DNA from 2 places in the Paenibacillus sp. NPDC058898 genome. Region 1 is predicted to be linked to the other one. Evidence: riboswitches for the same ligand, from Rfam matches in the RefSeq annotation. Region 1 holds a riboswitch; the other holds the start of a gene.

What was found. Region 1 has a riboswitch for FMN ahead of ACOZB4_RS28190 (DMT family transporter). Riboswitches for the same ligand answer to the same signal wherever they lie in the genome.
Region 2: it holds a riboswitch for FMN, as region 1 does, so the genes downstream of both, ribD (bifunctional diaminohydroxyphosphoribosylaminopyrimidine deaminase/5-amino-6-(5-phosphoribosylamino)uracil reductase RibD) here and ACOZB4_RS28190 (DMT family transporter) in region 1, are expected to answer to the same signal.

The regions. Positions count from the first base shown of each region.
Region 1 covers NZ_JBMOSM010000014.1:141,563-157,674, reverse strand. Annotated here, with positions in the region: gene ACOZB4_RS28225 (DUF4256 domain-containing protein) at 60-617, opposite strand; gene rlmD (23S rRNA (uracil(1939)-C(5))-methyltransferase RlmD) at 695-2,293, opposite strand; gene ACOZB4_RS28215 (sporulation protein) at 2,525-3,298, shown strand; gene ACOZB4_RS28210 (GntR family transcriptional regulator) at 3,382-4,056, opposite strand; gene ACOZB4_RS28205 (Nif3-like dinuclear metal center hexameric protein) at 4,115-4,603, opposite strand; gene ACOZB4_RS28200 (hypothetical protein) at 4,844-5,839, opposite strand; gene ACOZB4_RS28195 (RNA polymerase sigma factor) at 5,907-6,449, opposite strand; gene ACOZB4_RS28190 (DMT family transporter) at 6,657-7,637, opposite strand; FMN riboswitch at 7,773-7,939, opposite strand; gene ACOZB4_RS28185 (hypothetical protein) at 8,171-8,539, opposite strand; gene ACOZB4_RS28180 (choice-of-anchor I family protein) at 8,708-13,810, opposite strand; gene ACOZB4_RS28175 (hypothetical protein) at 14,049-14,279, opposite strand; gene ACOZB4_RS28170 (helix-turn-helix domain-containing protein) at 14,449-16,112, shown strand, end outside.
Region 2 covers NZ_JBMOSM010000027.1:27,390-43,501, forward strand. Annotated here, with positions in the region: gene ACOZB4_RS33170 (D-alanyl-D-alanine carboxypeptidase family protein) at 1-782, opposite strand, end outside; gene ytfJ (GerW family sporulation protein) at 1,019-1,471, opposite strand; gene ACOZB4_RS33180 (DUF2953 domain-containing protein) at 1,444-2,124, opposite strand; gene scpB (SMC-Scp complex subunit ScpB) at 2,316-2,921, opposite strand; gene ACOZB4_RS33190 (segregation and condensation protein A) at 2,890-3,681, opposite strand; gene ribE (6,7-dimethyl-8-ribityllumazine synthase) at 3,748-4,215, opposite strand; gene ACOZB4_RS33200 (bifunctional 3,4-dihydroxy-2-butanone-4-phosphate synthase/GTP cyclohydrolase II) at 4,475-5,713, opposite strand; gene ribE (riboflavin synthase) at 5,760-6,428, opposite strand; gene ribD (bifunctional diaminohydroxyphosphoribosylaminopyrimidine deaminase/5-amino-6-(5-phosphoribosylamino)uracil reductase RibD) at 6,452-7,552, opposite strand; FMN riboswitch at 7,820-8,003, opposite strand; gene ACOZB4_RS33215 (acyl-CoA thioesterase) at 8,205-8,606, shown strand; gene ACOZB4_RS33220 (peptidylprolyl isomerase) at 8,676-9,107, opposite strand; gene lysA (diaminopimelate decarboxylase) at 9,318-10,649, opposite strand; gene ACOZB4_RS33230 (spore germination protein) at 10,768-12,393, opposite strand; gene ACOZB4_RS33235 (stage V sporulation protein AB) at 12,417-12,845, opposite strand; gene ACOZB4_RS33240 (stage V sporulation protein AA) at 12,842-13,486, opposite strand; gene sigF (RNA polymerase sporulation sigma factor SigF) at 13,668-14,423, opposite strand; gene spoIIAB (anti-sigma F factor) at 14,435-14,893, opposite strand; gene spoIIAA (anti-sigma F factor antagonist) at 14,890-15,243, opposite strand; gene ACOZB4_RS33260 (D-alanyl-D-alanine carboxypeptidase family protein) at 15,332-16,112, opposite strand, start outside.

The sequences.
Region 1 (16,112 bases):
CCATCAAAACATCTCATCTATTTGTCCTACCGTACATTTATCGAAAACCTCTTCAAAATTCAGACCCTTAGCGAGCCACGGAATCCCCTGGCAGCATAGTATGATTCCGCTCCATTGTGGTACACGAAGACAGTGTCGTAGCGGCGATCACAAAAAATGGCTCCGCCGAGTTTTCTAATACTGGCAGGTGTTACCACCCAGCTCGATGTTTTCAAATCGAAATTTCCAAGTTTTTGCAATTCCCGGTATTGTTCTTCCGATAGCAACTCTATGCCCATGGCGGTTGCCATTTCAACAGCACTATTCTTCGGTTTGTGTTCTTTTCTTGATTCCAGCGCTTCACGGTCGTAACAAATACTTCGGCGGCCTTTTGGACTCTCAGCTGAACAATCATAAAAAATGTATTCGCCCGTCTTGTTGTCATGACCTACAACATCCGGCTCTCCGCCGGTTATTTCCATCTCATGGAGCGACCATAGCTTTTCAGGATTTGCTTTAAGCTTTGTTTGTACGTCATCCCATTCCAGGCCTATATGGCGGTACATGTTTTTCTCATAACGGGCTTTCAATGTATGGAGTAGCCCTTCACGTTGCTCTGTTGACAATTCCTTTGCCAAGTTAGATTCCCCCCTCATACAATTATGTGCGATACCCACCACACCGTATAACTTTGAGCAACACTATCACATCTCATCTATTCTTTTCTCACCAACAACGTTACCGCTTCCACATGGCTTGTCTGCGGGAACATGTCGACCGGCTGCGCCCATTCGATTTCATAGCCGCCCTCCAGCAGAACCTTGCAATCTTTCGCCAGGGTTGAAGGATTGCAAGAAACGTACACAAACCGCTTCGGCTTGGTGCGGAGCACTGTCTCCAAGAAGCGCGGGTCCAGGCCGGTGCGCGGTGGGTCGGCAATGATGACGTCCGGCTTCATGCCCTCCTTGACCCAGCGCGGCAGCAGTTCCTCTGCCTGGCCGACGTGAAAGCTCGCGTTAGCACGTCCATTTCGCTGCGCATTGGCCTTGGCATCCTCGACGGCTTCAGGGATCGCCTCGATCCCGCGCACCTCCTGGGCATAAGGCGCAAGCCACAGCCCGATCGTACCGGTTCCGCAATAGGCGTCGATGACGGTTTCCTTCCCCGTCAATCCGGCTGCCCCCCGGACCGACTCATACAGCTTGACCGTCTGCTGCGGATTCAGCTGGAAGAACGCTCTGGGCGACAGCGAGAATTGCAGGTCGCTCAGCGATTCCTGCATGCTCTCGGCTCCCCACAGCGAGATCGTCCGGTCTCCGAAGATGAGCGAGGTTTTCTTCGGATTGATATTGAGTGAAATCCCGCTCACCTCCGGAATGGTAAGGCGCAGCAGACGAACGAGATCGTCCTGCCTTGGCAGCTTGCTTCCGGCCGTGACCAGTGTCACCTGAATCTCCCCGGATTGGAAGCCGTGGCGAACCACAATCGTCCGTACGCCGTCCTTGTTTCCATTCTCTTTGTGCAGCGGAATCCGCAATTCTTCGAGGACCGATTTGACCTTCTCCACCGCTTCATTCACCTTCGGGTGCTGAATCGGGCAGCCGCTAATGTCCACAATCGTATGGCTGTCCGCTTCATAGAGCCCTGCAATCACTTCATGGCCCTTCCGTTTCAGCTGCAGCTGTGCTTTATTCCGGTAATCCCATGGGTGCTCCATGCCAAGAATCGGCTTAAACTTCACGTCGTCACGTCCTGCGTATCGGCTGAATGCTTCACGCACGATATCCGTCTTGGCATGCAACTGTCCCTCATAAGAGATATGCTGAATTTGGCATCCGCCGCAAATACCAAACACCGGACAAGGAGGCTCAATACGGTGAGGCGAACGCTTCTCCACTTCTACCAACTGTGCCTTTATAAATTTAGGCTGGACCTCTTTTACCTCGGCTTTGACGACTTCGTTCGTGATCGCTCCGTCAATAAACACTGCCTTGCGGCGGTAATAGCCGACTCCTTCGCCGTTGATCCCAAGCCGTTTGATCGTAACGACTATAATGTCACCGGCTTGCAGCTCATCTGCGTGCTCACGTCCAGATGAAGGCCTTGGCCCGCGTACTTCTTGCTTATGTTTATCGGATGGTTTCGCCTTCGAATACGATGAAGACAATAACGAATCCTTGTTCTTCCTATATTCACGCTTAAAAGCCGGCTTGGCCCCAGCTTGGTTCGCTGCAGTCCGCTCACCCGGCTTATTCCCGTATGCCGTTGATTTGTTGTTTTTGGTTCCTTGTCCAGAACGTCGTTGTTCACTCATGCCTTGATTTCTCCATCCTTAATGGTATCGTGTCCAATATACCATGCCGAACCTGCGAATGCTAACGGGCCGTGTTCTTTTTCCCGATTTCATCGGTGTTCTTCTGCTTCCTTGGCGTCAACATCTTCACCGCGTAAAACCGCAAAAAAATATTTTTGCAATTCGGAAACCAGAGGTGATCCCCCGGCGTATAATTCCATTATCATACATTCTCATATGGAGGTATCTTTTATGTCGTTTTTCAACAAAATGCTAGCCAGTGTAGGAATTGGAGCAGCCCAGATCGATACGCATCTCGAGAAATCCTCCTATTATCCGGGTGAAGAGGTACGCGGCATTATTCACATTAAGGGAGGGAACGTAGAGCAGACAGTCGACCGCATTTACTTGAAAGTGATGACGGAATATACCAAGGAAAGCGACGACAAGAAATACATAGAATCCTATACCCTTGCCAAAATCAATGTCTCCAGCCGCCTCACGTTGAAGCCTGGCGATCAACAGGAAATACCATTCTCTTTTCCCCTGCCGTTAGAAACACCGCTCACCATTTCACGGCAGCCGGTATGGATCCATACCGGACTCGATATCGATAATGCCATCGATCCGAAGGATCGTGATTTCATCGACGTTGAACCGAACGCGGACGCATCCGTTGTGTTTGACGCCGTGGAAGCCCTTGGCTTCAGCTTCAAAATAGCAACATGCGAATATCACCCTAGATTAGGCCGGGGTGTTCCATTTGTGCAAGAAATTGAATTTTATCCTGGCTCCTCCTATGCCGGCCATATCACAGAGCTTGAATTGATCCTCTATCCGGAGCAGGACGGCATTTCCATTCTGGTCGAAGTCGACCGCAGAGGCAGAGGCGTTTCAGGCTGGCTCCAGCGATCACTCGATATGGATGAACAGCATTCCTGGGTAACCCTGGATCAACAGGATCTGGATCAAGGTCCATCCCACGTGGCCCAAATGCTTGACCGTGTCATCCGCAGATCGATTTAATGAAAAATGGCCCGCAAGGCAGCTCACTTGCTCCCAAGTGACACTCCTGCGGGTCATTGTTTTTTAATGAATGATATCGCTTGTTAAATAAAATAATGCGGGTACTTCTCGCGTAAAATATCCTGCTCCACAACGACAAGACGCAGATGACGCTCCATCACGTTCATGGCCTGCTCCGCTTGTTTATTGACGATCAGCTGATATATTTCCTTATGCTGCGAGATGATATGCTCCCAGTTTGAATCCTTGGACAGGCGAAGCAGCCGCAGACGGTTGAAATGAATATTCAATTGCTGCAGCATCTTCCAGGTCCGTTCTTTGCCCGTACCCTCAAACAGAATTTGATGGAACTCCTCGTCCAGCTCAAACAGCTTATAGAAATTATGGTTGCCCGCGCATACGTCCTGAAGCGCAATATTGGTTTCCAGACGGAAACGGAACTCTTCGGGGAAAAACTCACAGGCGAGCGCCACGATTTCCTTCTCGATCTTCTCCCGGATAAACCGGCCTTCCTCAACATGCCTGAGATTAATACGGGATACGATTGTCCCGCTTTGCGGAATGATGTCGAGCAGTTCCTCCTCGGCAAGTTTCATGAACGCTTCCCGGACTGGCGTTCGGCTGACGTTCAATTCATCCGCAATTTCTTTTTCCGAGATTTTCGTACCCGGCTCCAGCTCCAGATGGAAAATCCGGTCCTTCAGTAGCTGATATGAATATTCCCTGGTAGAGCCTTTAATCTTTTGCTCTGTTGACATATATACGTTACCTCTTTCTCCTATGCTCAATGTTCTCTTTGCTTAAGTTATCCTCCCTCTATATTACCTGAATCAAGGGCACGGACGGTATATCATGTACGGGAATCTTCGGAAAAAACTCTCGCAGCCGCTCCGCCACGCAGACCATACCGGGCTCCTCGCTGGCGGCATGGCCAAGCAGGAGCATGGACGGGTTCCGGCCTTGGGCCGCTGCATCGCCGATGTATTCGGGCGTCTCCCATTCCGGGCCTTCGCCGGCGATAAGAAGATCCAGCCGCTCATTCACACAAAGGGGAATGGCGTGCGTTCCGCCGCCCCGGTAGCCAACGGTTATGCCGATTCTGGAGCATGTTCCTCTTTGGTTCCCGATATAACGAAGATACGGAAGATTCAGCTTTCTTTTTATATCTTCCACAACATCCTGAACTGTCATTTCTCCGGGCAGTGTGACTACGGCCGCTGTCGGAAGGTACTTATCGATATATGGTTCCCAGTCCAGCGCCTGAACCAATCCCTGCGTAATCATGTCGAGAGTCACTTTCACCATACTAGTATAACTAGTATAGTAGTTAGTTTCATTTTAATGGACGTTTTCTACAATTTCAATACATTTTTTTCTCATGTATAAAATTCGATCCCGTGCCTAAAAAAAGCCGTGAGCGCATTCAGGCTATGGCCTGTTGCGTCACGGCTTTCGGATTCCATTCCTGCCTAGGTATTCATCATGCATAAAGGGCAGAAGTCTTCGCTTCTGCCCCTCGAGGTTTCCCCCCTGCCAGCTCAAGATTTACTTCAGCTCCGTCACGTTGCCGTCAATGCTGATACTCTTGATATCCATATCCCCCAGAAAAACAAGGTTATTCTTGCTGTCCAGATTATACAGCCATTGAAACCCTCTCATTGTCGTACTTGTCGAGCTAGCATGAAGGATCAGTTCTGATCCGTCCGCGGCGGTGACCTTAACCTCCGGCGTGTATTCCGGCAGTTTATCCAGCTCACCGTCCGTACGCTTGCCTTCGATGGCCACACCGATGGAAGATACGCTAATGGTGCTGAGAGACAGTGCTTCCTCACCCTCATCAATCGCCAGATTCAGGCTCTGCTCTCTTTGCTTGCCGGGAGAAATGGTGAATTTAACATCCCATGGCCCTTCGACGGTATGGGTGTCGCCCGCTGCCGTGATTCGATCGGCTGTAATCCGTGCTTTTAACCCGTCGAGGTCACTCATCGCATCCATCTCAAATACGCCGACAAGCTTTTTGTTATCGTCAAGAAGCTGCTGCCCCACCATATAATTCACATTATGTTCCGTTTTCAGTTCAAGTCTGGGTATCGAAACACCCGCAGGGAATGGCGTACCATCCTCTTTCGTAAAGCTGACAACCAAATAGCCGCTGTTACCGACATATATGCCTTCTTCAACATTCATGGTCACCCCAGACACGGTATCACTTCCTCGTATGGGTGATCGCTCATCTTCCGCAATGGACGCGGATTGACCGAAGAACTGCTTCAAACTATCCATGTATTGGCTCGCAAAAGCGGTCGTGCTAAGTATCATAATCATCGCCGCAGCGATAACGATACTCGCTTTATATTTTTTTACTTTCCTGTTTTTAAACACCATCGTTTCCTCCTCTTGAATACGGTTCATCGCTCGGTTCTTGATTCGTTCCATACTGATCTGCTCCGTCAACTCGCGTTCCTCTTCCTCCGTAAGGAGGAGATTGTCTAGCTCCTGATTGTCGATATTGGCCATAATATCTACAATTCGCCGCTTCACTTGCCTCCATCTCCTTTCGCTATCGATTTGAAGCTTCACTCCTATAGACACGATCCTTATAGAAATCCTACGGATTCTCGATTTCATAATGAATGCGCAGTTTGTCCCTTGCCCGGCGGATCCGAGCGGTGACGGCTTTCTCCTGCATATTCAGCCTGCTTGCAATATCGCGGACTTTCTCCAAGTAGAAGTACCTGCGGATGAATATTTCGCGATCCGGTTCGCCCATACCCTGCACCATGCCGCTTATCGTTTCCTTCTCCTGCCGGAGAATAACCAATGCCTCTGCTGAGGGGCAAGAAACGGCATCATCTTCCAACTCGGATTCAATGACCCGCTGTCTTTTTCGTAAAACATTCAAGGTATGATTACGCGCGGTGATGGCCAGATAAGGCTTGAGACTATCTCCGCGCAGCATGATTGTGGACCCGTCTGTCCACAGCTTGACCAGCACGTCACCGGTGATTTCCTCCACATCGTAGGAATTAAACCGTCCACCAGCCACCTTAGCGACCACCGCGGCAATGTAGCGTGAATAGCGGTCAACCAAAGTTTCAAAACATAACGGATCTTTCCTCGCAAGCCCATCCAGCAATGTCCGATCCTCCATGGACCCTCCCCCCTTTTATAACCATCTATTTTGTTGAACCAAGCCATAGATCCGGTGCTACTATATAAGACACCTATAATTCCAAAAACCCTACACATCTTTCGAAAAAATGATCCCTTTGCAAGGGCGACAGGTCCATTGGACAGCTTTGTAACGACAAAAAAGCCGATCCATTTCGGACCGGCTTTTTTGCAAACTTTTATGAAATTATTGTAATTGGGGAGAAGCTTCGGATTGCTGTCTGGAAATGATAAACAGTACGATCCAGATCAGCAGGAATCCCAGAAGCTGAGGACCTGTCACGATCTGCTGGAATACGATCCAGTTGATGAGCACGCCCACCATAGGAAAACTCAATTCCGCAAGTGTTGCCACGGAGGCTTTGGTCGTGGTTAACCCTTTATAATAAACCAGCAAACTCAGGAGACCCGGCAGCAATGCCTGACCGATCAGGTTCAGCGATACCAAGGCAAATGCCCCGGTATTCCAGGCCGGCATATTCCATGCTGCCCCCTCACTCCATGTAATGACGGTCAGGAGCGGCAGTGCCAGCACGAAACGCAGCGAGGTTACCGTCTCGTATTTCAGTTTGCCTACCATCAGGCGCCCCATGACCGTTGAACCGCCCCACAGGGCTGCCGCACCTAAGGACAAAAGGCTGCCAACTTGAATAAACTCGTTCCAATGGCCAATCGGAAGGGTTAGGCCAAAGGTCAGTAAATACGTGCCCGCCAAAGCGATAATGAGAAGTATCCCGAAATGGCGCGGAAGCTTCTCTTTCAGAAGTAAGCTGGCCAAAATGATGGCAAACAGCGGCTGAAGCTTCTGAAGCAGCAGGACGGCATTCAGATTGCCGCTCGACAGCCCCATCGTAAACAATACGGTAGCCAATGCCGAGCCGCCCCAGGATATAAACAGCAGCGCACCGACATGATTCCAGCCAAGGCCTTTTAGTTCCTCGCGGTTCTTCCACAATACAGGGATTGCAATCAAGGATATAATGATGTGTTCAAGCAAAACGATCTGAGCCGAAGTCAGATTCTTGAGCAGAATGACCCGGAATAACGGGTCTACGCCCCACAGAGCGGCTCCCAAAACGACAAGCCAGAACCCTCCCTTAAAACGTCGACTTGCCTGTGCGTCGGAATCATAGGGTTTCATTTTAACCCCGGTATTAATATTACTCATCTTGCCCTCTCCTGTCTTGAATACGGAGGTCTTACTAGCAGAAAGCCCCCGCCATCGACATGTGTCGACGTATACGGGGGCTGATCAAATAAGCCTGCGTCGAAAGGAAAATTTCCCATCTACGGCAAACTCATCTTTGATCTTCTCCCATCCGGACTTTACCGTCGGCCTTGGAATTGCACCAAGTCAGTCGCTGCATTCATGTTCGTGCCAGAACGCAGCGAGTCGCGGGCTGAGTTTCGTTCACGCCGGAACGAACCATCACCGCCGGTTAGGAATTTCACCTTACCCCGAAGATCCATATTCATGTTTTATTTTTGTCATGCATCCATACTAAATTAACCGATAATCCCTATAAGCTTAGTTGATGAATTGAATTATAACATGAATCCTTTCATGTAAATACATCTATTTTCAAAATAAATGAAATTAGACTTAAATACAATGAAAAATCTCACGTTCAACCAAGACTTACTGAGAATTATACAGCAAGTATCGATTTGTTACCAGTATGATTTTTTGCCATTTTCCTTTTATGTTATATCGAATACCTTGAAGATGGACCGGGTACCGACTGCCCCAGCCTGAAGGCATAACAGATCGAGAGCTTCCTTGGTATTGAGGCTCATTCCGCCTGCTCGAGGCAACGACATCGATAGATCTGTTGAACTGGCGGCGGTTTCACTCTCGAACTGCTTCGTCTCGCTTAATAGCATTTTGCTCCCATCCGGCCGAACCATATACTGACGCAAATAACCGCCTTCTCTAACGGTTACCATCTTTCCCTTGCCCTCTTCTTCCTTCTTGTTCTTCTGGAGCAGCTGTTCAAACCCTTCTTGGGCTGGTTCGGCTTTCTTCGATTTCACAGGACTCCAGTATGTATATGCTGACTCAACGCGCATGAACTCACATCCTTATCCAATTGTTATTTCAACCCTTACTTCAATTATCGGATGCCTGGACACTTCTCTTTAATCGCTCACAAATGACTTAGATATAAAAAACCGCCCGAAAGGTTTCTGATCAACCTTAAGGACGGTCTTATAATTTCTAATGTATTCCCGCTTCGCTTAGTTCATGAACTTCAATGCTGCCAAAGTCCGCTTCAGAACAAGTGCTGCTTGTGCACGGGTAACCGAATCGAGTGCTCCGAAATTACCCTGATTATCACCCTGCACGATGCCTTGCTCAGTAAGACTGGCTACATGGGCAGCCGCCCAGACAGGGATGGATGCCTGATCTTTGAATTCATTACCAGCATTTGCATCCTGGTTTGGCAGGCTTGTCGGACTTACCGCTTCCATAGCCCGGGTAATCATCACAGCCATTTCTGCCCGGGTCATGCCGGCATTTGGTGAGAAAACACCATCTGTGCCGCCTTCGATCAAGCCGTAACGCAACGCTGCGCCGATCTCGCCAGCATACGCGGAGGCATCCTGGACATCCTTGAATGCTCCGCTCTCGATAACTGGACTAAGTCCCATCGCACGGACCAGCATAGCCGTAAACTCTGCTCGCGTGATTACCTTGCCCGGTGCGTACGAGTTAGCGTTAACTCCGTTCACGAGAAGCTTGGAAGCCATAGATTCGATTTCCGCTTTCGCCCAGTGCCCGTTTAGATCCGCAAAGGTTTTCTTGTACTGCAGTAGTGCATAAATGCCGTTTCCGGCATGCTTCACTTCGATGGCCGGTTTACCGTTCCATGTCGTCGCTGCAGCCGGTACAAATCGGAAGGTTCCTGCATCGGCGTCATAGATTATAGCAGTGACCGAATTCGGAGCTGTTCCTGCCGGCAGCGGCAGGATGCGACTGACCACACGCTTCTCGAAATCCTTTACTTCTTGCTCTGCGCCTGGCACGCCAACCGCTACGCCAAACTGAAGTGCTCCATTCGCAGCCATCACGGCGCCCATGGAAGTTGCCTTGCTTGTCATAGCATCCACCACGCTGCTACCAACCGGGGTCATGGATATTTTCACTTGGATGCTGCCGGAACCTTGTACAGACTTCAAAACCTCATCCAAATGCAGAGCCGTTACCGGAAGATGGAACGCACCAAGTGCGGTCTCCAGCACCAGGATCGTATTCGAATTCCGTTCCATGGCCTGATTCAGACCAACTGCCGAAAGAGATAGATCAGCGGCACGGTTCAACTCAGGGGCCCGAATAATGAGTTCCTGCTGCCCGTTCGCAGATAATCCGGCAACTGCCTTCTTCCACGCCTCTTCCTTCACCGTAATGTGGTCCACTGCTGCACCTGCAGCGCTTATATTCAGATCCTTACCTGTCATTACGTTGGGCAATGATGTATTTCCACCCGTGGAAGGAGGGTTAGGCTGCGTTGTCGGCGGTGTTACAGAACCGCCTGATCCTGAACCTGATCCCGGAGAGGAGCCATCACCTGGATTCACCGGTTTCTTCTGCTCGGTAATTCGTCCCTCGACCTTCGGGGAGACCTTTCCGCCAAGCTTGGTCACGTATTCCATGAAGATTTCATAATCCGGATAACCCAGATCCTCGTTATATTTCCCTTCGGCAATCGCTTCGGCAAAGGATTTATATCCGTCCCCGCCTTTGGCCACAAAACTGTTCGTTGCCATCCTGTACGTTTCGGTCAATACCAGGGGTTTATAGCTTCCGCCCTTCATAATCTGTACATCGTACACTTTATTTCCTGCCGGAGCGCTAGGATCCCATTTGAATTTCATCCCGGCGATTTGCGGGAATTTCCCCGGCAGATCGGCCAATTTCGCACCGCTAATTCCGTTTTCCAATCCGACCTTCAGCTGCTGTCCTGTGACGTCCATGACAAACAGCGTGTTTCCGAAAGGCATCACCGTGCGCAGCTCGCCCATCGTGATTTCACCTTCATCAATAGCGGCGCGAATACCCCCTCCATTGGTGAGGGCAACATCGGCGTTCTTAAGCTCCTTCGCTTTTACCAGCATGCCATCCGCAATTAGATTACCGAGATTCGTTTCCTTGGAGCGAACATTCTCGCGCTTACCGTCCAGCAGAACATCTGCTATACCGACTACCTGCTTCATGAGCTCTTCTAATTCGGCATTATAAGGGGCCAGCATATCCTTGGCCTGCTTGTCTTCTGCCACATTGCTATCCACCGGAATCAGCTGGCCGCCGAGCTCGCCTTCTCCGACGAGGACCTTGCCTTCCTTGTCAAATTGCAAGTCGACCCGGCCGAGGTATTTCCCCCATTCATTCGCTTGCACGATGACGGTTGGTGTACCGTGTTCATTGTCCGTCACCACTTCCGGTGCATTGAGCGTCGTGTGGGTATGGCCTCCAACAATGAGGTCGATGCCTTCAACCGCTTCGGCAAGCGCCTGATCTTTGGCGTAGCCCAGATGCGACAGACCGATGATGATGTTAAGTCCTTCCTGCTCCATTGCCTCCACCGTTGCACGAGCTGAGGTTACCGCCTCGTTGAATACCACATTTTTACCCGGGCTGGACGTCTCAGCAGTATCTTCAGTGGTTAAGCCGAATACCCCGACCTTCTGGCCGTCAACTAGCAATGTCACGTATGGATATACCCCGCTATTTGCCGTCGTCTTAGGCTGATCGGTATCGATCACGGCCGGCTTACGGATCAGGTGCGAAATGTTAGCATCCTGACTAAGATCCACATTCGCGCTGACGAGCGGGAATTGTGCCTTGCTTACGAAATCTGCTAGCGTCTTGGTGCCTTGATCGAATTCATGGTTACCGAACGTCATCGCGTCATAACCCATATAGTTCATGAAGGCCAGATCGGCCAATCCAAACCATTTGGTAAAATACAGATCGCCGGAAAATACATCCCCTGCATCCAGCAGCAGGCTGTTTCCGCCCTCGCTGCGGACCTGCTTAACCAGTGCAGCCCTTCTGGCGACTTCGGACAGATGCGCATGCGTATCGTTCGTATGCATAACCGTTAATTTCCATGGCTCTCCTTCCGGCGAACCATCCGTTACCTTAACCGGTACTTCCGCTGATCCATAGCCATCCTTGCTCAGAACGGTGATCACGGCTTCACCTACGGATACCGGTGCAACCAGACCGTTCGGATCTACGGTAACTACCGTTTCATCAGAGGAACTCCAGGCCAGCTCGCTGGATCCGCCCAGAGCGGGATCAACGCTCGCTTGCAATTGTACCGGGGAACCGCCCGGATTCAGCGTGAGCGAAGAGTGATCCAACGTAATTTTGGTCACCTGAAGCTCCAGCAGTGCCACCGTTCCGCTGACCTCATTCGCAACCAGCAGCAGCGGGCGTCCTGTCTTGCTGTCTGCGGCCGGAATAAAGTCCAGTCCCTCCGGGCCGGAATCCGATGCAATCCCTCCGTTAAAATCCCGTGTGTTGATGTAGTTCAGAAACGCCGGATCGGATGGGTTCGTTACATCATACGTCATTACCCCGCCAATGCGCTCCAAGCCGACAAAAGCCAGCGTCTTCTTTCCTACCTTACCCACCGTTACATATTCGGGCTCTGGTCCTTTCTTGGAGCTGCGGCTGTCCAGATCGGTTTTGTCATTGCTGGCATTGAAATGATTCGGTAAACGCTCGGCTGTAATCTTCTCAAAATCACTGCCGCTGTCATACACCTGGGACATATCGGCTGCATTCCATATGGAGAATGAACGACCTCCGTACAGGTACAGTCCCTCATTGCCCATATCGCTGGCAACTTCAACCTTATCGTAGGTGGTTCCTTTGTCTGCCAGAAATTGTGCTGCCGGGGACAACGGATCCAAATTAGGTTTCATTTTGCCAATGTTACTTTCATTGCTTCGCTCATCCCAGCCTGTTGCGTCCCCTTCATTCGCGGACAGAATGTACTGCTGTCCATTCACGCTGTAGGTCGCGATTCCGTCAGGCATATACATTCCGTAAAAAGGAACGTTCTCAAACTTGATTTGTCCATCCTTCAGAAGGTCAAGCTGATTCTCTGGTTGATTGAAGTCCTTATACCCGAGTCCCTTAACCGCTTGAATACGCTTCGCGGCGATATCGACCACGGCGATCGCATTATTCTCCTGCAAGGCGACGTATGCCGTCTGCTCATCTTCGGACAACGAGATGTACTCGGGCTCAAGATCATGAACAGCATCGTCCTTGTTTCCGGTGCTGCGAATTTGCCCGTCCGCTTCCACAGGTCCGCGAATATGTACCTGATCGTCCATGATCGACGGGTCATCAAACTTCAGATAACTTACTTCGCCCGATAGGGTGTCGATAATCGTAATGCTTCCTTCCGGATCAGAAGCAGTCTCTGTACGAGGCTCGCCTTCATCCGCTGTCAGGATATAACGGCCATCGGAAGTATACTTGACCATGTCCGGCTGGATGCCGGTTTTATAAGATCCGATCAAACCGCCGTCATAGTCGAGTACCAGAACCTTGCCGGCTTTTGCATGATCCTGCTCCTGAACAGCGACCACCACCTGCTTCGTCTTGGTGTTGATATCCACGCTGGTCAGGTCCCCATACAGAAAACCGCCCGTGCTTGCCAAGTCTTCCACATTGATCTGCTTGTCCTTCAGCAAGCTGCCATCAGCGCCAAGCGACACGATTTCGAGACTAGCCGGCTGAGTTGAACCATTGACCAGATAGAGCTTCCCGTTATCCTTGTTGTATTTTACAATTTCCGCAACGCCGCCATCCTTATTGGAGGTCCCTACAGAATAATGCCCGATCATCTTCATGGCTAGCTTGTCAGCCACCGGATCAGGCCGTTTCCCCAATACTTGCAATTTAACAATCGATTGAGCCGTAGCAGGTATGGCTGCACTATCTTGTACCGTTACCTCAACCGTATATTCGCCCTCTTGCCCAGCAGCAGGCGTACCTGTAATGAATCCTGTATCGGACTTAATGTCCAAACCTACCGGTAGACCCGTCGCCGAGAAGGTATACGGTGCTTGTCCGCCATACACATCAACGGTTACCGTATATGCTTCTTCTGCATGAGCAGCCGGAAAAATTTTATCGGTAATGCCGAAATGAACGGCAGCGACAGCTGCATCTTGTGATGCTGTCTCCATGCTTGCCGTCCGGAGTATCTCCTGTCCCTCTTCAGCCATAACGGTGCCCGCCGAAAATAGAGAGGCCATCGCGATTTCCGCCGCCATAAACAGCGAGACTACTTTCATGCTTTTATGCTTCAACTCCATATCCCCTCTTCTATCCTTATTTAATTTCAAGTGTAAGGAAGAAGTGTTAACGCATCCTCAATAAAGGTCACGGTTTGTGTAAAATGGACGCTACACAGCAAAAAAGCCGCGACAGCCATGCCGGGCTTCTGTAAGCGGCAGCTGTGTCCGAGCTACCTGCCGCCTTGAAATTACCTTCATATATGCTTTGTGATACTCCACTTATCAGAAGAATTACCCGCTTTCTCATCGTCTTTAATCAATGATTCCAAAATGCCTCATCGTGGCTATGGTTATCAATATACACCAACGTATAGAACAAGATGTCCCACATGAGCAGAAAGCCCTGAATCAACCGCTGAACCATCCATTCAATCTTCTTGTTCGAAATATATCTCCGCCTCTGCTTAAAAAGCCATACCGCGAAGACCTTGGGAATATCTCTGAATGTCGTCTTCGGCTCCATCTGCTGCGTCTTCCTCTTTGTCACATTTCCGACAATATTGTAGTCAAATCGACATGATGTCTGATAAACTAACATAAGAATTGCTATTTGTAACAAACACTTCACAAGAATAACAGCCGAAGATCAATTCATGACTATTCGAGGCCATAACGTGTGAATATCATTTATGTTTGCCTAGGAAAGAGGAACCAACATGAATCGTAACTGGTTTACGCGGATGCTCATGCTGTATATCCCTGTCTTTCTGATCGTCCCCGCCTTTTTATTTTTTGTCTTTTCCCAATCATTGAGCGAAAGCAACCGACAGGATGCCGAGCGCTCCAATGCTTTCGTAACCCAACAAGCGATGCTGATGATTGATACGTCGTTGTCTTCGCTGGATCAGAAAATTTCGCTCGAGATGCTGCGTAATCGAAAGGTCATATCCTTTTTCTCCAGAAGCACGGAAAAGGATCTGCCCCTTCAGGTGGACGTGATGAATCTTTTGCGCGATTTAAAAATGACCAACCCCCTGATTCATTCCATCTATATGGTTCAAGCGGATCATAATCAAGTCCTCAATGAAAGCACGAGCTATCCCTTGGATCAATATGCCGATAACGCCTTCATTCGCTCCAAGCTGGAAACACCCAACAGCCATTGGTCGGATATCAGATCATACAAGGAGCTGCCCTCCGACAAAGGGGTGCCGGTCGTTTCATTGACGCGCAGCGTTTCCATCTTCTCGAAGCATCATGGGCTAATCGTCGTTAATGTAAGCGCTGACGCCTTGCAGGGAATGCTTCTTCAAATGCACGATCCGTCATCCCGCATACTAAGCCTGTATGATTCCCAAGGGAACAGCTTATTTGATATGGCAAAATCAAAGACTTCTGTAAGCAAGCCTGTAACCAACAACGGCGCCCTTCAGTCAGAAGCGAATTCCGAGTATACGGGCTGGCGCATCGTTAGCAGCGTTCAAGGGGCGGATACCTTCAATTTCATCATTAGCTTATCAAATATATGGTTTATTGCCGGTTTGCTTCTATGTGCCGTTTCGGTTGCCTGGATCGTCTACGTGACGCTGCAAAATTACAGACCCATTCAGCGCCTGGTCAACCAGCTGCAGCAGCTATCCTCCAAGGATGACGTCCCGGAGGAAATCCATAAAAACGAATTTACGTTCATCAATTCCAAATTGCAAAATATGATTGATCAGAATAAAAGGTTCCAGTTTCAGTTCGAGGAGGACTTGAAGGCTCAGCAAAATTTTTTCATGTACGAGCTGCTGGAAGGGACGCGCTCTTTCGATCTGAAGGAATGGGAGAAGGAAGCAGCCAAGCACGGCCTGCCTGTGCTGTTTGGCAACCCATTGGTTTTTGTCCTGGAAATTGATCATCGTTCAGAGTGGAGCGCCAACTACGGTCAGAAGCAGCATCGCTCCCAGCAAAAAGCCATTGAAACGATCATCCTGGAAGCGGCGTCGGATCACGCCTGCGAGGTAAAGCTTCTGTGGGTGTCCTTGCACCAGCTTGCTTGCATTTTGGTCATATCGCCACAAGCGGAGAAACAGGGATTCGAGGCACTCTCCTTCACCGAAGAATGCCAGCGCCGATTTGCCGATGCCTTATCGTTCACCGTATCCGTCGGCATCGGGGAGCCGGTTGAGCATCCGGATAATCTGCATGATTCCTATCACGAGGCATTGGATGCGCTGCAAACGAAGCCCGTAAACCGAAGTGCCATGATCATTCCTTATTCGTCCGATGCCTTGTCGAAGGATCACAGCTTTCATTATTTTCAACAGGTCGACCGGATCGTTGACGCCTTCCAACTGCAAGAAGTCAAGTGGAAGACACAGATGCAGGCGCTCTTTCA
Region 2 (16,112 bases), on a different contig from region 1:
TTGCCGTCGTTCAGCGTGACCGCCGCAATCTGCTGACCGTTTCGGGTGGCGGAGCTCACCAGGCAGCGGAATGCTTTTTTGGTGTAACCGGTTTTGACGCCGTCCGCCCCCTCGTAGAAACGAAGCATCTTGTTTTTGTTATCCCATTTGTAGTCCCACGCTTCATTCGGATTGGGCGCTTTCTTGGCCTTGGTTTTGACAATCTCGCTAAAGACAGGGTTCTTGAGGGCATAGGCCGTCAGTTTGGCTACGTCATTAGCAGAAGAGTAATGTTCATCATGATCCAGTCCATGGGGATTCATAAAATGCGAGTTCGTCAAGCCGAGCCCTGCCGCCTTCTCGTTCATCAGCAACACAAAGCCTTCTTCCGTCCCTCCGACATGTTCGGCAATCGCCGTCGCGGCATCGTTGCCTGATCGCAGCATTAAGCCGTACAGCAAATTCTCAAGCGTCATCTCCTCACCAAGCTTCAGGAAGATCGAGGAGCCCTCTTTGGCAAAAGCATTTTTGGAGACCTTGACGCGATCATCCAGCTTGCCGTGTTCAATTGCCACGATGGCTGTCATGATCTTGGTCAGGCTTGCGATTCTCAAACGCTCGTCCCCGTTCTTGCTGTACAGCACTCTACCGGAAGTGACATCAATCAGTGCGGCTGCCTGGGCATGATTGGCGGGGCCATTCTCATGATCTGCATGCACGGGGACAGCCGTAACCAGCAAGCAGCTTATGACCATCAACATGGATAACAAAGACTTGCAGTTCGTCCATTTCATTTTCATCATCTTATCCTCCGGTGTTCAGAAATCTTGTACAAGTATATGTCGTTCACGCTAAAGGTATGTCCATTTCGCAACAGAAACGTCTGTCGACGTACTTTCACCAAAACCGCCCCCCATTAAAGTGAAGTTTTACCAGCAATGATCGGTTTGAGTTTAGCCTCGGCTGAAAGCTTATAAATCCACTAATCTTCACAGCAAAAATCCCTTTCGTTGTGAACGAAAGGGATTTGCTTGCTCCATCAGTACGCAGGCGGAGGCGTGGTGTCGTTCGCGGCATTGCTGCCTGATTGAAACATCGACTGGATTTGATCGAGTAAAAACGGTGTCGCATCAATAATCCGTTCAAACAGATGGGTTTGATTGTCCAGCGGCACGATGTGCACGCCTTCTTTACCCACGACCAGAAAAGCAATCGGCCGAATGGACACGCCACCGCCGCTGCCGCCGCCAAAAGGAAGGGCACTATGATCGTTGTGCGTCCCGTTAGTGGTGGTAGTTGAGTGGGTGCCTCCCGCCTCAACGTTGTAGTCGCTGCCGCCGGCAGCGAAACCAAAAGCCACTTTACTGATTGGCAGGATAACGCTGCCGTCAGGCGTATTCACCGGGTCGCCTACAATCGTATTAACGTCCACCATTCCCTTGATGTTTTCCATAGCCGTTTGCATCAAGCCTTGAATAGGGTGTTCTGCCATGATCTAATTCCTCCTTTCACCTTTAACACGCGAACTATAAGTACCAGTCCAGCATACATAGCTTTTCCGCAGGAGATTTTCGCTATGCAGTTTAGCTCTGTGGAAATTTGCGGCGGACCGTTAAAGATTGGCACCACATCGATTTGGGGCATCTCTTCCATGATCAGGTGATACGACATCCATCCCAGAAGCGTATGCTTGATGCCATGCAGCAGCCCGGTCGCTACCGCTGTATCGGCCGCATGCTCAAGCGCAATCCGGGTTGACCAGCGCACATCCATGAAATGAACGGCCGCCATCGTCTGTCTCGTCCATTTTTTGAAACCTTTTGTAGACCACAATACCCGCGCATAGTCCCTGTATCGAATAGTTCTTCTTGAAGGATCCTCCTGCTCTTTCGAACGGAGGGGAATCCCCTGCTCTGCGGGAACGGTTTCCTTCTTAAACTCGATCCCACCGTTTGCCAGGTGAAAGGGGACTTCATATTTCCGCGTAATCAATCCGAAGATCATTTTAATTTCCGCCAACAATTTATATTCATCTTTTCTTAGAACCACATCCAGCTTAATCGTTACCTTGGAGCTCAGCACAACGACCAGCAATACGATGAGGAGAACGACCAAACCGACCGCCAGAAAGATCCATACCCTCACGAAGTAACCCCCAAAACGTACTTAGTAAAATGTAATCCGCTTGGCTTAGTATGGCAAAAGTGCCCCCAAATGATGCGAAACGATTCCAAGTCCCTCTGATTTCAAACTTTCGCAAGTGACATTAAAAAATCCCGGGCGGTGGATTTCTCCACGCCCAGGATTCTATTACAGCCTATTGTGTTCTATAATGGCTAACTTTCCTCTACATCATCAAACGTAAGTTGACGACCGTCAAGCTTATCGAACAACAGCTGCGTTTCCTCTTCCAAGTTATCATTATCTTCAAATTGCGACGGCTCCGGCAAATCCTTGATATTGGCAAGTCCGAAATATTCCAGGAAAGACTTGGTTGTTCCATACAAAATCGGTCTGCCAATCGCCTCGGCCCGTCCGACTTCCTCGATCAGTCCTTTGCTTACCAGCGTATGGATCGCCCGTTCGGCCTTGACGCCGCGGATGTCTTCAATCTCTACACGCGTAATCGGTTGACGATAGGCAACGATGGAGAGTGTTTCGAGTGCGGCTTGTGACAAGGAAGAACGGGAAGGCGAATACGCCAGGCGCTCAAAATACGGAGCATGTTCGGCCAGCGTAGCGATTTTGTAGTTCCCCGCAATCTGTACGATCTGAATCCCCCGCTCGTAACGCTCCCATTCTTCCTTCATGTCCTCAAGCGCTTCGCCAACCAGGCCATCCGACTGCTCGGTGATCTCAGCAATTTGCCTAACCGACAAGCCCTCTTCTCCCGACAGGAACAGAAGCCCCTCAATAATCGATTTCAGCTTCGGATAATCCATCAATGCGTCCTTCCCCTCTCCACTCCATGACGATATCTTCAAACAACTTCTCTTGGTAGCACAAAATTTGCTTCATTTTCATCAGTTCCAAAATGGCCAGGAAGGTTACCACGATTTCATGCCGTACCATCTCTTCGTGAAGCAGCTTGGAGAACAGGATCCTGCCTCCCGGCCCAACCTCCTCCAGGGCATCCATGACCTGACGAATCCGGTCCTTAACCGATATTTCATCCCGCTGAATGCGGGCATACGAAGTGCGTTTGACTGCTTTGCTTAATGCTTTTTGAAAAGCAGCGATCAAATCCGAAATATGTAATCCCTGCACCGGATTCTCTTCCACTTCCGGCATGTAAGGCGTGAGGTCTTCGGCTTCCTTGGAATAAATTAAACTGCGTTCCCATTCCTTCTCATGCAAATGGCGGGCAATGCCTTTGTACTTGCGGTATTCGATCAGCTTGGCAATAAGCTCTGCTCTCGGATCCATGTCATCTTCTTCATAAAAATCAAACTCGTCCATCTCGATAACCGGAGGCTTCGGAAGCAATAACTTGCTTTTTATAGACAGCAGCGTTGCAGCCATCACCAGAAACTCACTCGTAATCTCCAGCTCCAGCTCCTGCATGTTGTGCAAATAGGCCATGTATTGTTCGGTAATCTCGCTGACGGGAATATCCTGGATGTCGATTTCCGCTTTATCAATCAAATGCAGCAGCAGATCGAGCGGTCCTTCAAACGTTTCCAGCTTGTATAATACGGTCACGGTGAATCCTCCCGCCAAAAAATAAAATGCAGTGCTCTAAAAAAAGAGCACTACATTAAATAAGCACTATTTTAGGCTTTTCGTCAAGTTCGCCATCTCGATGGCTGCCATCGCGGAATCCCAACCTTTATTGCCAGCCTTCGTTCCCGCACGCTCCACGGCTTGTTCGATATTCTCCGTCGTCACGACACCGAAAATCGTTGGTACACCCGTCTTCAGGTTAATTGCGGATACCCCCTTGGCCACTTCGTTGCACACATAATCATAGTGCGTGGTAGAGCCGCGAATGACGGTTCCCAAGGTGATGATTGCATCGTATTTGCCGCTTTCTGCCATTTTTTGGGCGATGAGCGGGATTTCAAACGCTCCCGGCACCCACGCGACATCCACTTCGTTCTCCTGTGCGCCGTGTCGCTTCAATGCGTCCAGTGCGCCGCTCAGCAGCTTGCTGGTGATGAACTCGTTGAAACGACCTACGACGATACCGTACTTTAATCCCTCGGATACTAATTTACCTTCAAATATAGTTGCCATAATGGAAAACTTCCTTTCGGTTTGGAGTTTATAAGGTCAAACATGGGATTTGGGATGACATCGATGTGGTTGCCCGCTGCGCTGACGGCTGCTGCTTCCGATCGCTGTTAACTCCTGATTTCATGATCTATTTTCTGGAGGGAAGAAATCAGGATTTAAAGGCGAACGCTACCGCTTCTCCAGCAGCATTCCGTCCTCTTCGCTGGGTCGTTCCATGAGGCAAACCTCCCCACATGATTGACCTTTTGTTATGTGGTGATTAATTGGTGCTCTCGTTCTGCTCAATATCGTTGAATTTCAGCATATGTCCGAGCTTGGCTTGCTTGGTATGCAGGTAGCCCGTGTTATCCTCGTTCTCCGGCATTTGGATCGGAACGCGCTCGACCACCTCCAAGCCGTATCCTTCGAGGCCTTTGATTTTGCGTGGATTGTTTGTCAGCAACCGGATCTTTCTGATCCCCAAATCCTTCAGGATCTGGGCTCCGATGCCGTAATCACGCAGATCTGCCGCAAAGCCGAGCTTCAGGTTGGCGTCTACAGTGTCGAGTCCCTCTTCCTGGAGCTTGTAGGCTTTCAGTTTGTTGATTAAGCCGATGCCCCGCCCCTCCTGGCGCATGTAGAGAAGAACGCCTCTACCCGCTTCATCGATTTGGCGGAGGGCCGCCTCGAATTGGGGACCGCAATCGCAGCGATGGGAGTGGAACACATCTCCTGTCAGGCACTCGGAATGCACGCGTACGAGGACAGGCTCATTCCCATCGATCTCCCCTTTTACCAAAGCTACATGCTCTTTATTGTCCACGTCGTTGGTGTAGGCAACCGCTTGAAACACGCCGAAATCGGTCGGCATCCGCACAGCTACCTCTCGCTGGACCAGCTTTTCTTTTTCATTGCGGTAATGAATCAGATCCTTGATGCTGATCAGCTTCAGATCATGCTTCTTCGCAATCTCCACAAGGTCCGGCAGCCGTGCCATTGTGCCGTCTTCCTTGATCACCTCGCAGATGACGCCGGCCGGATAGGACCCGCTCAATCTGGCAAGATCGACAGCGGCCTCCGTATGCCCTGCCCGGCGCAGGACGCCTCCATCCTTTGCGATCAGTGGGAACATATGACCCGGTCTTCGGAAATCGGATGCAGATGCATTCGAATCCAAGATACCTTTGACGGTGATGGACCGCTCATAGGCCGAGATGCCCGTCGTGGTATCCTTATGATCAATGGAGACCGTAAAGGCCGTTCCATGATAATCCGTATTTTGGGTAACCATCGGTTTGAGGTCGAGCTCCTGAGCTCTGGCCTGCGTCATGGGCAAACATACCAACCCTCTGCCTTCGGTTATCATAAAATTAATGACCTCCGGTGTTGCCATATCAGCTAATGCGATAAAATCGCCCTCATTCTCACGGTCTTCATCGTCTACGACAATGACGACCTTGCCTTCCTTCAAATCGGTTAACGCCTCTTCGATTGTATGAAATGAAAAGCGCTCATCCATCGCTACTCCTCCTTCTTCTCATGGAGACTCTATGTGAGCACTCGGCTTAGGCAAATCCATGCTCCGCAAGATAATCCCTGCTGATTCCCGGTTTTGTCCCGCCTCTGCTCCCGGCCCCTTCTGAGCCGTAATGCAGCAGGTGATCTACATATTTTCCTAAAATGTCGCATTCGATATTAATCGTATCGCCTGCTTTTTTATATGCCAGCACCGTCTCCGCCAGCGTGTGGGGGATGATGGATACCGTAAAGGAGGAATCTGTTGTTTTGACAACGGTCAAGCTGATTCCATCCAGTGTGACGGAGCCCTTCGGAATGATATATTTGAATACATCCCCACTCGAGGGCGCAATCTCGTATACCACGGCATTCTGATCTGCCTGCACATTCCGAATGATGCCGACGCCATCCACATGCCCCTGAACGATATGGCCTCCAAATCGACCTCCGGCCGCCATTGCCCGTTCCAGATTCACCTTTCCGCCTGGCTGCAGTTCCTTAAGGTTCGTATTTCTGTAGGTTTCCGGCATCACATCGACCGTAAATATTCCTTTGTCAATCGTTGTGGCTGTCAAGCAGACGCCATTAACGGATACGCTGTCCCCCAGCTTTAAATCATCCATGATCCGGCTAGCGGAAATGCTCAGCAGCATGGCTTCGCCTTTCCGTCCGATCCGCCTCATTTCGCCGATCTCCTCAACCAATCCAGTAAACACAGGCTTCCCTCCTTTCTTTCTCCTTATTTCCAGACCGGAATCCCGGTGACATAAATATTGTCGCCCAGTCTTTCCGTCTCAAGTCCTGTCAGCATAATCGCTTGGTCCATCTGTTCATACCCGCTTAACATGTAATTCCCAGGTGCATCATACCCGCCGATAATCTTAGGGGCGATAAACTGGATGAGCCGATCCACCAGCTTCTGTTCCAGCATCGAACCATTTAGAGTACCGCCACCTTCCAGCAAAATGGAGGCAATCCCCTTCTGTCCCAGCTTCGCCAGCGCAGCCTTCAGATCCACACGTGGACCTGGCCCGCAGGGGATGACCTGAACGCCCAGCTCTTCCAGCCCGATCCGCTTCGTCTCATCGGCCTTCTCCGTCGTCAAGATCCACGTTGGCGCCAATCCGTCTGTCACGACATGGCTGTCGGGCGGGATTCGCAGGCTGGAATCCACGATGATCCTGATCGGATGCAAACCTTTCACGCCAAGTCTCGTTGTCAGGCTCGGATTATCCGCGATAACTGTTGACACGCCAACCATGATGCCTTGATGGCGATGACGCAGCGTATGCACAAGCTCTCTTGATTCTTCATTGGATATCCACTTGCTATCGCCGGTTTTTGATGCGATTTTTCCGTCCAGCGTGCTGGCTGTCTTTAACGTTACGAAGGGCTGACCCGTCGTAATGAACTTAATGAAGGTTTCGTTCAAGCGAAGCGCACGTTCCTTAAGGACACCGGTCTCAACCCGAATTCCCGCTGCGCGCAGCATTTGAATCCCTTTGCCCGCAACCAGAGGATTAGGGTCCTCGCAAGCAACAACCACTCGCTGAACACCCTCGGCAATCAGCCTCTCGCTGCAGGGCGGCGTCGTACCATAGTGACTGCAGGGCTCCAGTGTCACGTACACCGTACTTCCCGCCGCTTTGCTGCCAGCCATATTCAGAGCATGAACCTCAGCGTGCGGTGTTCCGCGCTCCAAATGTGTTCCCACCCCTGCAAGCGCGCCATCCTTAACAACGACACAGCCAACAACCGGATTTATCCCGGTTTGACCCTGAGCACGTTCAGCCAGGTCCAGCGCAAGTGACATATAAAATTCATCGTTGACGGTATCCATGGTAAACATGCCCCTTTCCCAATGTTCACATAAAAAAGCCCTGCCAAAGATTCGGGGAATCCTTAACAGGGCTTGATGGAAGTTAATCATTGACACACTTAATAACCGTCATAAATGCAGGTTTTGCCTATAACAAACGACCCAAATCCGTTACCGGCGACATCCAATCATCGCAAGCACAGATTTGAATTGCATGTGAAAACCTGCACATAACGCATATCACGTTGTGTGCATAGACACAAATAGCACATGTTGCTTATGTGTCTCTCACTCCTTCTCCCATCCAGACTATACTGTCGGTCCCGGATTTTCACCAGGTCCACCGCATACGGTGTGTAACAACACACGCGTATCCGGGTCACGGACTAAGACACAGCCATCTGCTTTCAAAAGCTCAATCACTGCGTTCATCACCGCCGGTAGGGAATTTCACCCTGCCCCGAAGGATAAAACATATGAAATTGTTTGATCTTATGAAGAATCTTATCACCACCTTTTGATAATTGCAAGAAAAAACAACTAACTTTTTTAAAGTTCATAACTTTATTCTCCAATATGTGTATGGACCCAGAAGGAGAATACTCCCCATAGAGAGAACAGTTTAGTAGGATAAACACGGGAACTAGATACAGTTAAAAAGGAGCGAGCTGGGATGAAAACTTCGCTGGACATTATCGTCCGTCCTACGGAAATCGACGTGAACGGACATGTAAACAACGCCAAATACCTGGAATATCTGGAGTGGGGCCGTGAGGAATGGTATGAAGCAGGAGGTCTTCAATATGATATGCTGAAACGGCTTGGCGTCCAGACCGTTACCGTCAATATCAACATCAATTACCGCAAGGAGTGCGGCCAAGGCGAACGGCTGACCATCGTGACCGAACCGCATTCTATGGGTCGTACGAGTTATGTGCTGATTCAGAAGATTTACAACAAACAGGAAGAGCTTTGCGCGGATGCCGCCGTTACCAGTGTGGCGATGGATGTACATACTCGTAAAAGCCGGCCTGTTCCGGAAGAGTTTCGTCAATTATTTCCCGACCCTGCGTAACTCCTACCGGAATAACAATAAAAACAGGCTCACCCTTAAGAGTGAGCCTGTCCTGAACAGAAGCTATTTTTAAGCTTCGTATACTTCTACTTTTTCCATTTTATCACGGCCCTTGAATGCATCCACGTACTCCATGCCCTCAACAACTTTGCCGAACACCGTATGCTGTCCGTCCAAATGCGGCTGCGGCTCGTAGCATACATAGAACTGGCTTCCGCCCGTGTTACGGCCAGCATGCGCCATGGCCAAGCTGCCACGCTCATGCTTGTTAGGGTTGATCTCGCAGTTGATGGTATAGCCAGGACCGCCTGTTCCCGTTCCCTGTGGGCAACCGCCTTGAGCTACGAACCCAGGGATTACGCGGTGGAATACAAGACCGTTATAAAACCCGGAGTTTGCCAATTTCTCAAAATTAGCTACCGTGTTCGGTGCATCATTCTCAAACAGATCCAGCACTACCTCTTTGCCGTTCTCCAATGTGATCTTTGCTTTTTTAGCCATATGTGTTATCTCCTTCCGTTATTAGAACGCTTCAATCGATTTTTTTACAATGCATTCTATAGTTTACTATGAATTGAGCCTCGAAGCAAAATGATCTTGTCCCCGTTTGCACATTCCATATCAAGTCCAAGGCACGCCAAAGAGCCCTGACCGCAACCGGTGGCATTGGCGGGCCCTCTAGGATATTAGAGCCGTAAAACAAACATCCGTTTAGTTCGTTACGGTTTCTTTGGTTACACTTGCCGGCACTACATCGTGGCTGATGATGTCCGCGAGCGACTCGCGGCGTACCACCAGCTTGCTCTGTCCGTCCTTCACGAATACAACCGCAGGTTTGCGGATCCGGTTATAGTTGCTAGCCATGGAATAGTTGTATGCGCCTGTGCAGGATACGGCCAGCAAATCGCCTGTTGCTACCTTCGGAAGCTCCAGATCCCAGATCAGCATGTCTCCGCTCTCACAGCACTTGCCGGCAATGGATACCGTTTCTTCCGGCTTCTCATTCGCCCGGTTCGCGAGCAGCGCTTCATATTTTGATTCGTACAGCGCCGGACGCGGGTTGTCCGTCATTCCGCCGTCTACGGCAACGTATTTACGGATCCCGGGAATATCCTTGCTTGTGCCCACCGTATAAAGGGTAGTGCCTGCTTCACCGACAATACTGCGCCCCGGCTCTACCCAAATTTCAGGGAGCGTGTTGTCAATGCCGGCGAAGTGGGTCTTCACCGCATCCGTAATCGCTTTTACGTAGTCGGATACATGAAGTGGAGTGTCCCCGTCCACATATCGGATTCCAAATCCGCCGCCAAGATTTACAACCTCGAACGTAATGCCGAGTCCCGCCTTGACCTTGGCCGCAAATTCTGCAACGCGTGAAACTGCCATCTGAAACCCTTCTACCTCAAAAATCTGGGAGCCGATATGGGAATGAATGCCCATCAAATGAATATTCGCTTGAGCCTCGGCAAGCTCTACCGCTTCATAAGCGGAGCCGTTGCCGATATCGAAGCCAAATTTCGAATCCGTTTGGCCTGTTGAGATATACTCATGCGTATGAGCCTCAACTCCCGGTGTCACGCGAAGCAAAATGTTGACCTTCCGGTTCTTCTCGGCAGCAATCGCTTGCAGCATATGCAGTTCAACTACGTTATCGACAACGAAACAGCCGATTTCCGCATCCAGCGCCATCTCAATCTCCTCCGGCGTTTTATTATTTCCGTGGAAATGAATCCGTTCTACCGGGAATCCGGCCTCAAGTGCAGTGTACAGCTCTCCGTCGGAAACAACGTCAAGCGACATCCCTTCCTGTTCAGCCAATTGACACATAGCCATCACGCAAAACGCTTTACTGGCATACGCGACTTGGAACTTCAAACCGGACGCCTTGAAGGCCTCGATGTATTCCTGGCAGCGATTACGGACCGACTGCTCGTCTACAATATATAGTGGTGTTCCATATTGAGCTTTTAAATCGGATGTGTCACACCCGCCGATTTCCAAATGCCCCTGATCGTTAAACTTGCTAGTACCGTGTAAAAACATGCTTACAATTCCTCCGATCCATTGATTCAAAAATAGGGTAATCGAATAATTGTTCACAGTATAGCAGACAACGGAAGGTAATCAAAATGGATTTTTCAACACAACATTTGTGTTATTGTTATTGCTCGCCTCTCGGATTCATTTCAGGGCCCATTTTGGTGTTGTCACGCGTTTTGTTGATAGCCGGGCGTCTTCTTGACAGAAGCAGCGGTTTGCGGAACAAAATTTCGCCCATCGCTTTTGCACTAAATGGTATAAATGGCCACAAGTAAGACGAGTTGTAGGAACGGTGGGCCGTCAGGAGCAGAATCAGAAGCGTCGTACCGATGACAAAGCCCTTCACCGCGAACAGGGCTGTTGCAAGCAGAAGGAGCAGCCTGACCATACGGTTGGCAAGTCCCAGCTCATAACTCGGGGTCGCGTACATCCCTATGGACGCAACCGCCATATACAGGATGACCTCGTTAACAAACAATCCGGTCTTAACAGCAATATCGCCGATCAAAATCGCAGCGATCAAACCCATCGCCGACGCTAACGGTGTCGGCGTATGCACGGCAGCCAAGCGGAGCAAATCCACGCCGAATTCAACAATCAGAAACTGCAGGATAATCGGAATTTTAGAATTCTCATGCGGACCGATGATATCAAGTCCCGGCGGTTTCAGTTCAGGATGGACAACCAGCAGCATCCACAGCGGGAGCAGGAACATGGATGCAAAAATGCCTATAAAACGTATCCAGCGCAGGTACGTTCCCATAAACGGGGTCTGACGATTCTCCTCGGCATGCTGGCAGAGATCCAGGAATGTGGTTGGCATGATCATTACGCTCGGCGAAGTATCTACCATAATAACAATTCGGCCTTCAAGCAGATGGGAGGATACAACATCCGGCCGTTCCGAATATCGGACAAGAGGAAAAGGGTGCCAGCCCTTGTTCACAATCGCTTCCTCAAGCTGTTTATCGCCGAGTGGAAGCCCCTCTAAATCCACTTCCTGGATTTTTCTGCGAATCGCCTCAACTTGGGTTCGGTCCGCGATGTCATCAATGAAAACCAGGCATACATCCGTTCTCGTCCGCCTTCCGACCTTCATGACCTCTACGTGCAGTCCCGGATCGCGAACCCGTCTTCGCACCAGGTTCACGTTGGTAACGAGTGTCTCCGTAAACCCATCCCTTGCGCCGCGAACCACGCGTTCCACCGCAGGTTCCTCGAGCCCACGCACAGGATATTTCCGGGTATCCAACAAAATGGCGGAATGCGCGTCTTCAATGAACAGCGCACATATACCGGAGAGCACTTCGTTAATCACTTTGCTGAGTCGTGTATCCCGCTCCACTTGTACGTGGGGAATATAGCGGGTCATCATCTCGGTAAGTGCATGGTTACTTACATCCTCCGGAGTCAGGTACGTCAGCCTTGTCAATATATCTGTCACCACGACATCGTTCGTGAAGCCGTTTAAGAAGAGAAGCCCTGCATTTCTGCCGGCAAAGTTCATCTCACGGAATACCACATCAAAAGAAACCCCAAGACCGATAACTTCCTTAAGCACTTTTTTCAGTTCACTCAGCTTCGCGGGGACATGGTCGGTTTGCTGCCAGTAGATGACGGATTCCTCAGTGCTGTTGGAGGTTTCTGCCTCTCTTTTCTCCTTCAGCTCTTGTTCCCCCAACGCTTTGATGGGAATGACCGGAATATCGCTATCCAGTTCGCCGCTATGTGTTGTTTTATCGTCCATAACCTACCTCCTAGCCATTACTATCACTTGCTGTAAACAAACCAATCGAACAGAGAGCCCGCCACCTTACCTGCCACCATGGCCATTAGAAGACCAAACAAATACCCCGTCAATCGGAGCCGCTTGGCCAGAATCGGCAATACGTTCAATACTTCCGTCAATGCAGCTGCCAGCATGCCGATGAATATCCCGCACATCAATCCGATCACGGTACTCACAACCGGTCCCAATGGAATGGACCATCTCCAGAAATCGGCCACCGTGCCGATGAAAGATCCCGTTATTAAAGCCCCTTCATACCAATGAACCCGGCTGTATGTTGCCGTCAGTTGGGACAATCTCGGGATGATGTCCAGGACGATGATGAGCGCTATGACTCCGCCGCCGACGGCGATGCCCCCTGCGACGCCAAGAAAACAGGTGAATATCCCTTGCAGAATGGACAATATCATGGTTCCTTACCTGTCGTATCGTCGCCGGCGTTCATTTTCCGATATTCTTCGGCGACCACGAACTGATCCAGATTTTCCTGATAGAGGTACATTTCCACCTCAAGCGGTGTCGGCTCTTCATTCCATTTTTTCTTGAACAAATGATTGAAGAACACCGTCATCCCAAATCCGAGCCCCAGCGAGTATGCAATCTGGAACAAATAGGGATGCTCGTCTCTTTTCCCCGTCACCATTTCAACGATTCGGATATGAACCTCAAGCATGTTAACATCGGCATGGAAGTTCATAATGGTCAGTGCGGAACCGAAAAACAAGAGCAGCCAAATGAGCGGGAACCACAACTTTGACCGCTTGCTCTCCGGACCGACAAGCTCCACCAAGGTATGATGGTTTCCCATCGGTTCGATATGGGCGCCAGGAATCAACGCTTGAATCCTCGGGATGATTTGAATCAGATCCATGACAAGGCGGTTGCCATCGAGATCCTTCGGCTGCGTAAGCGGCAGGGCTCTAAGCCGTCTCTCCCAGTCGGAATCGCAGACAATGAAGGCGACATCACCTAGTTTGACGGTCTGGTCTCTTGGTAACCGTATGCGGCTCCTTAGCTGCAGAAACACCGTCGGAGTGGGATTAACCTTCATCCGAAACACTCCTTTACTGCTAAATTACCGTTAGTATGGGAAATCTCTCTCCTTTCTACTCGGATTTACCATACTTTCTTATCCGCCAAACGACCAAAAGGTTTGCTAAAAAATGAAAAAACGCCGTTCCCTAAGGGCGGCGTTAAGTTTGAGCAGACTTTCGAATAACGGCTGAGACCCGCTACTGCGCGATCTCGTTCCGTATGCTCTGCAATATTTTTTTCTCAAGTCGCGATACCTGCACCTGGGATATGCCCAGCCGGCTGGCAACTTCCGACTGCGTCTGATCCCGGTAATACCGCAGATAAACTATGAGCCGCTCCCGTTCGGTCAAGCCTCCTATTGCTTCATTCAAGGCCAGCTTGTCGAACCAGCGTTCTTGCGATTCATCAGCTATCTGATCCATTAGCGTTATGGGATCCCCGTCATTTTCAAATACGGTCTCATGAATTGAGGTTGGCGGTTTATTCGCCTCCTGGGCAAACACCACTTCCTCGGGGGTTACCCCAAGCTCTTCGGCAACCTCTTTCACCGTTGGAAGACGATCGAGCTGCTTGGACAGCTCGTCCCGCTTCTTCCTGACTTTGTTGGCCATTTCCTTAAGCGATCGGCTGACCTTCAGGGTCCCGTCATCTCTTAAGAAACGCTGAATTTCTCCGATGATCATCGGTACGGCATAGGTCGAGAACTTTACGTCATAACTGAGATCGAACTTGTCCACGGATTTGAGGAGACCGATACAGCCGATCTGAAACAGATCATCAGGCTCATACCCCCGGTTCATAAACCGCTGAACGACAGACCAGACAAGACGAATATTACAGTTGACGAGCGTGTCCCGGGCGACATTATCCCCGCTTTGGCTAAGTGCAATGAGTCGTTTGACCTCCGCGTCGTCCAAATAAGTCTGCGAAGTTTTCTTCACATCGGCATCCATTTGTCCAACCCCTAATTATATAAAGCTTTCTTAGATTCGATCCTCTTTTTCATTTTGATCGACGTACCGTTGCCTGGTTCGCTGACCACTTCAAATTCGTCCATGAAATTTTCCATGATGGTGAATCCCATGCCGGATCGCTCCAGTTCTGGCTTTGATGTATAGAGCGGCTGCTTGGCCATTTCCAAGTCTTCGATCCCATGGCCGGAATCTTCAATGCACAGCGTAATCATATCCCCGTCTATGGAGGCTTCAATCTTGACAATCCCTTCCGAATCACTATCGTACCCGTGGATAATGCTGTTTGTGACCGCTTCAGAGACTACCGTTTTCAGATCACTCAGCTCATCCATGTTGGGATCCATCTGGGAGATGAACGCAGCCACGGCGACACGGGCAAAGGATTCGTTTTCCGACTTTGCGGCAAACTGCAGAGTCATAAAATTATGCTGTGCTTTTCCTTCACTCATGACACTACCTCCAAACCCGAGAGTGCCGTGCCCTCGTTCTCATATATCGGCATGATCTTGAACAGCCCTGACATTTCAAGCAAGCGGTAAACCTGCGGTTTGACATCGCATACCGCCATCTTTCCGCCCTTTTGCTTGATGAATTTATAGCGTCCCAGGATGACCCCAAGTCCTGAGCTGTCCATAAAGTCCAAGTCCTTTAAGCTCAGTACCAAGTGCTCTGTTTGACGTCTCTGAATAGCTTCATCCAGCTGCATCCGGACATGATCGGCCGTATGATGATCCAGTTCCCCGGACAGTCGGACGATCAGTACATGCCTGTGATGCTCCATATCAACATGCAGATTCATGTTTGCTCACTCTCCTCCCTGACATGAACAAAGATTTCTACATTTGAAAAAGACATTCCTGCATCCCGACAAAACTAGAAGAAAACTCCTATGAATCTACATGAAACAACTTGCCGGTTGTCCGCTTGAACAGCTTCCAGAACCCGGCCTTCTTCACCTCGACAGGAGATGTCAGCTCGAACTCCTTCACCACGCGTTCACCTTGATAGACGGTTAGCTTGCCGACAACTTGTCCGGCAGTTACCGGCGCCTTCAAATTCGGCTCCAGCTGGATTTCATGACGGATATCCGGACTTTTTACGCCCTTCTTAACCAGCACGCTGTAATCTTTATCCGCTTGAATCGAAATCTCGGGCACGGTTCCCTTCTGGACCTTCACGATACCGAGCACTTCACCCGGTTTATAGATGGAATGCATCGAATACTGGGAAAAGGCATAGTCAAACATGCGAGAAACTTCATTGTTCCGCGTCTTCGTATCCGAAGCTCCCATAACTACAGCAACAGCGCGCAGTCCATCCCGTTTGGCCGTTGCCGACAGACAGAACTTGGCCTCTGATGTATATCCGGTTTTCAATCCGTCAGCGCCTGTGTAGAATCGAACCAGCTTGTTCGTATTGACCAGCCAGAACGGTTTGTCCGAATCTTTACGCAAATAATCTTGATAGGCGCCCGTATATTTGGTGATCTGGTCGTATTTCAGCAGCTCCCGGCTCATGACCGCAATGTCGTGGGCTGAAGTATAATGATTCTCAGCAGGAAGGCCGTTGCAGTTCACAAAATGTGTATCCTTCATTCCCAGCTCGGCTGCTTTCTCATTCATCAGCTTCACAAAGGCTTTCTCCGAGCCGGCAATTTTCTCCGCCACT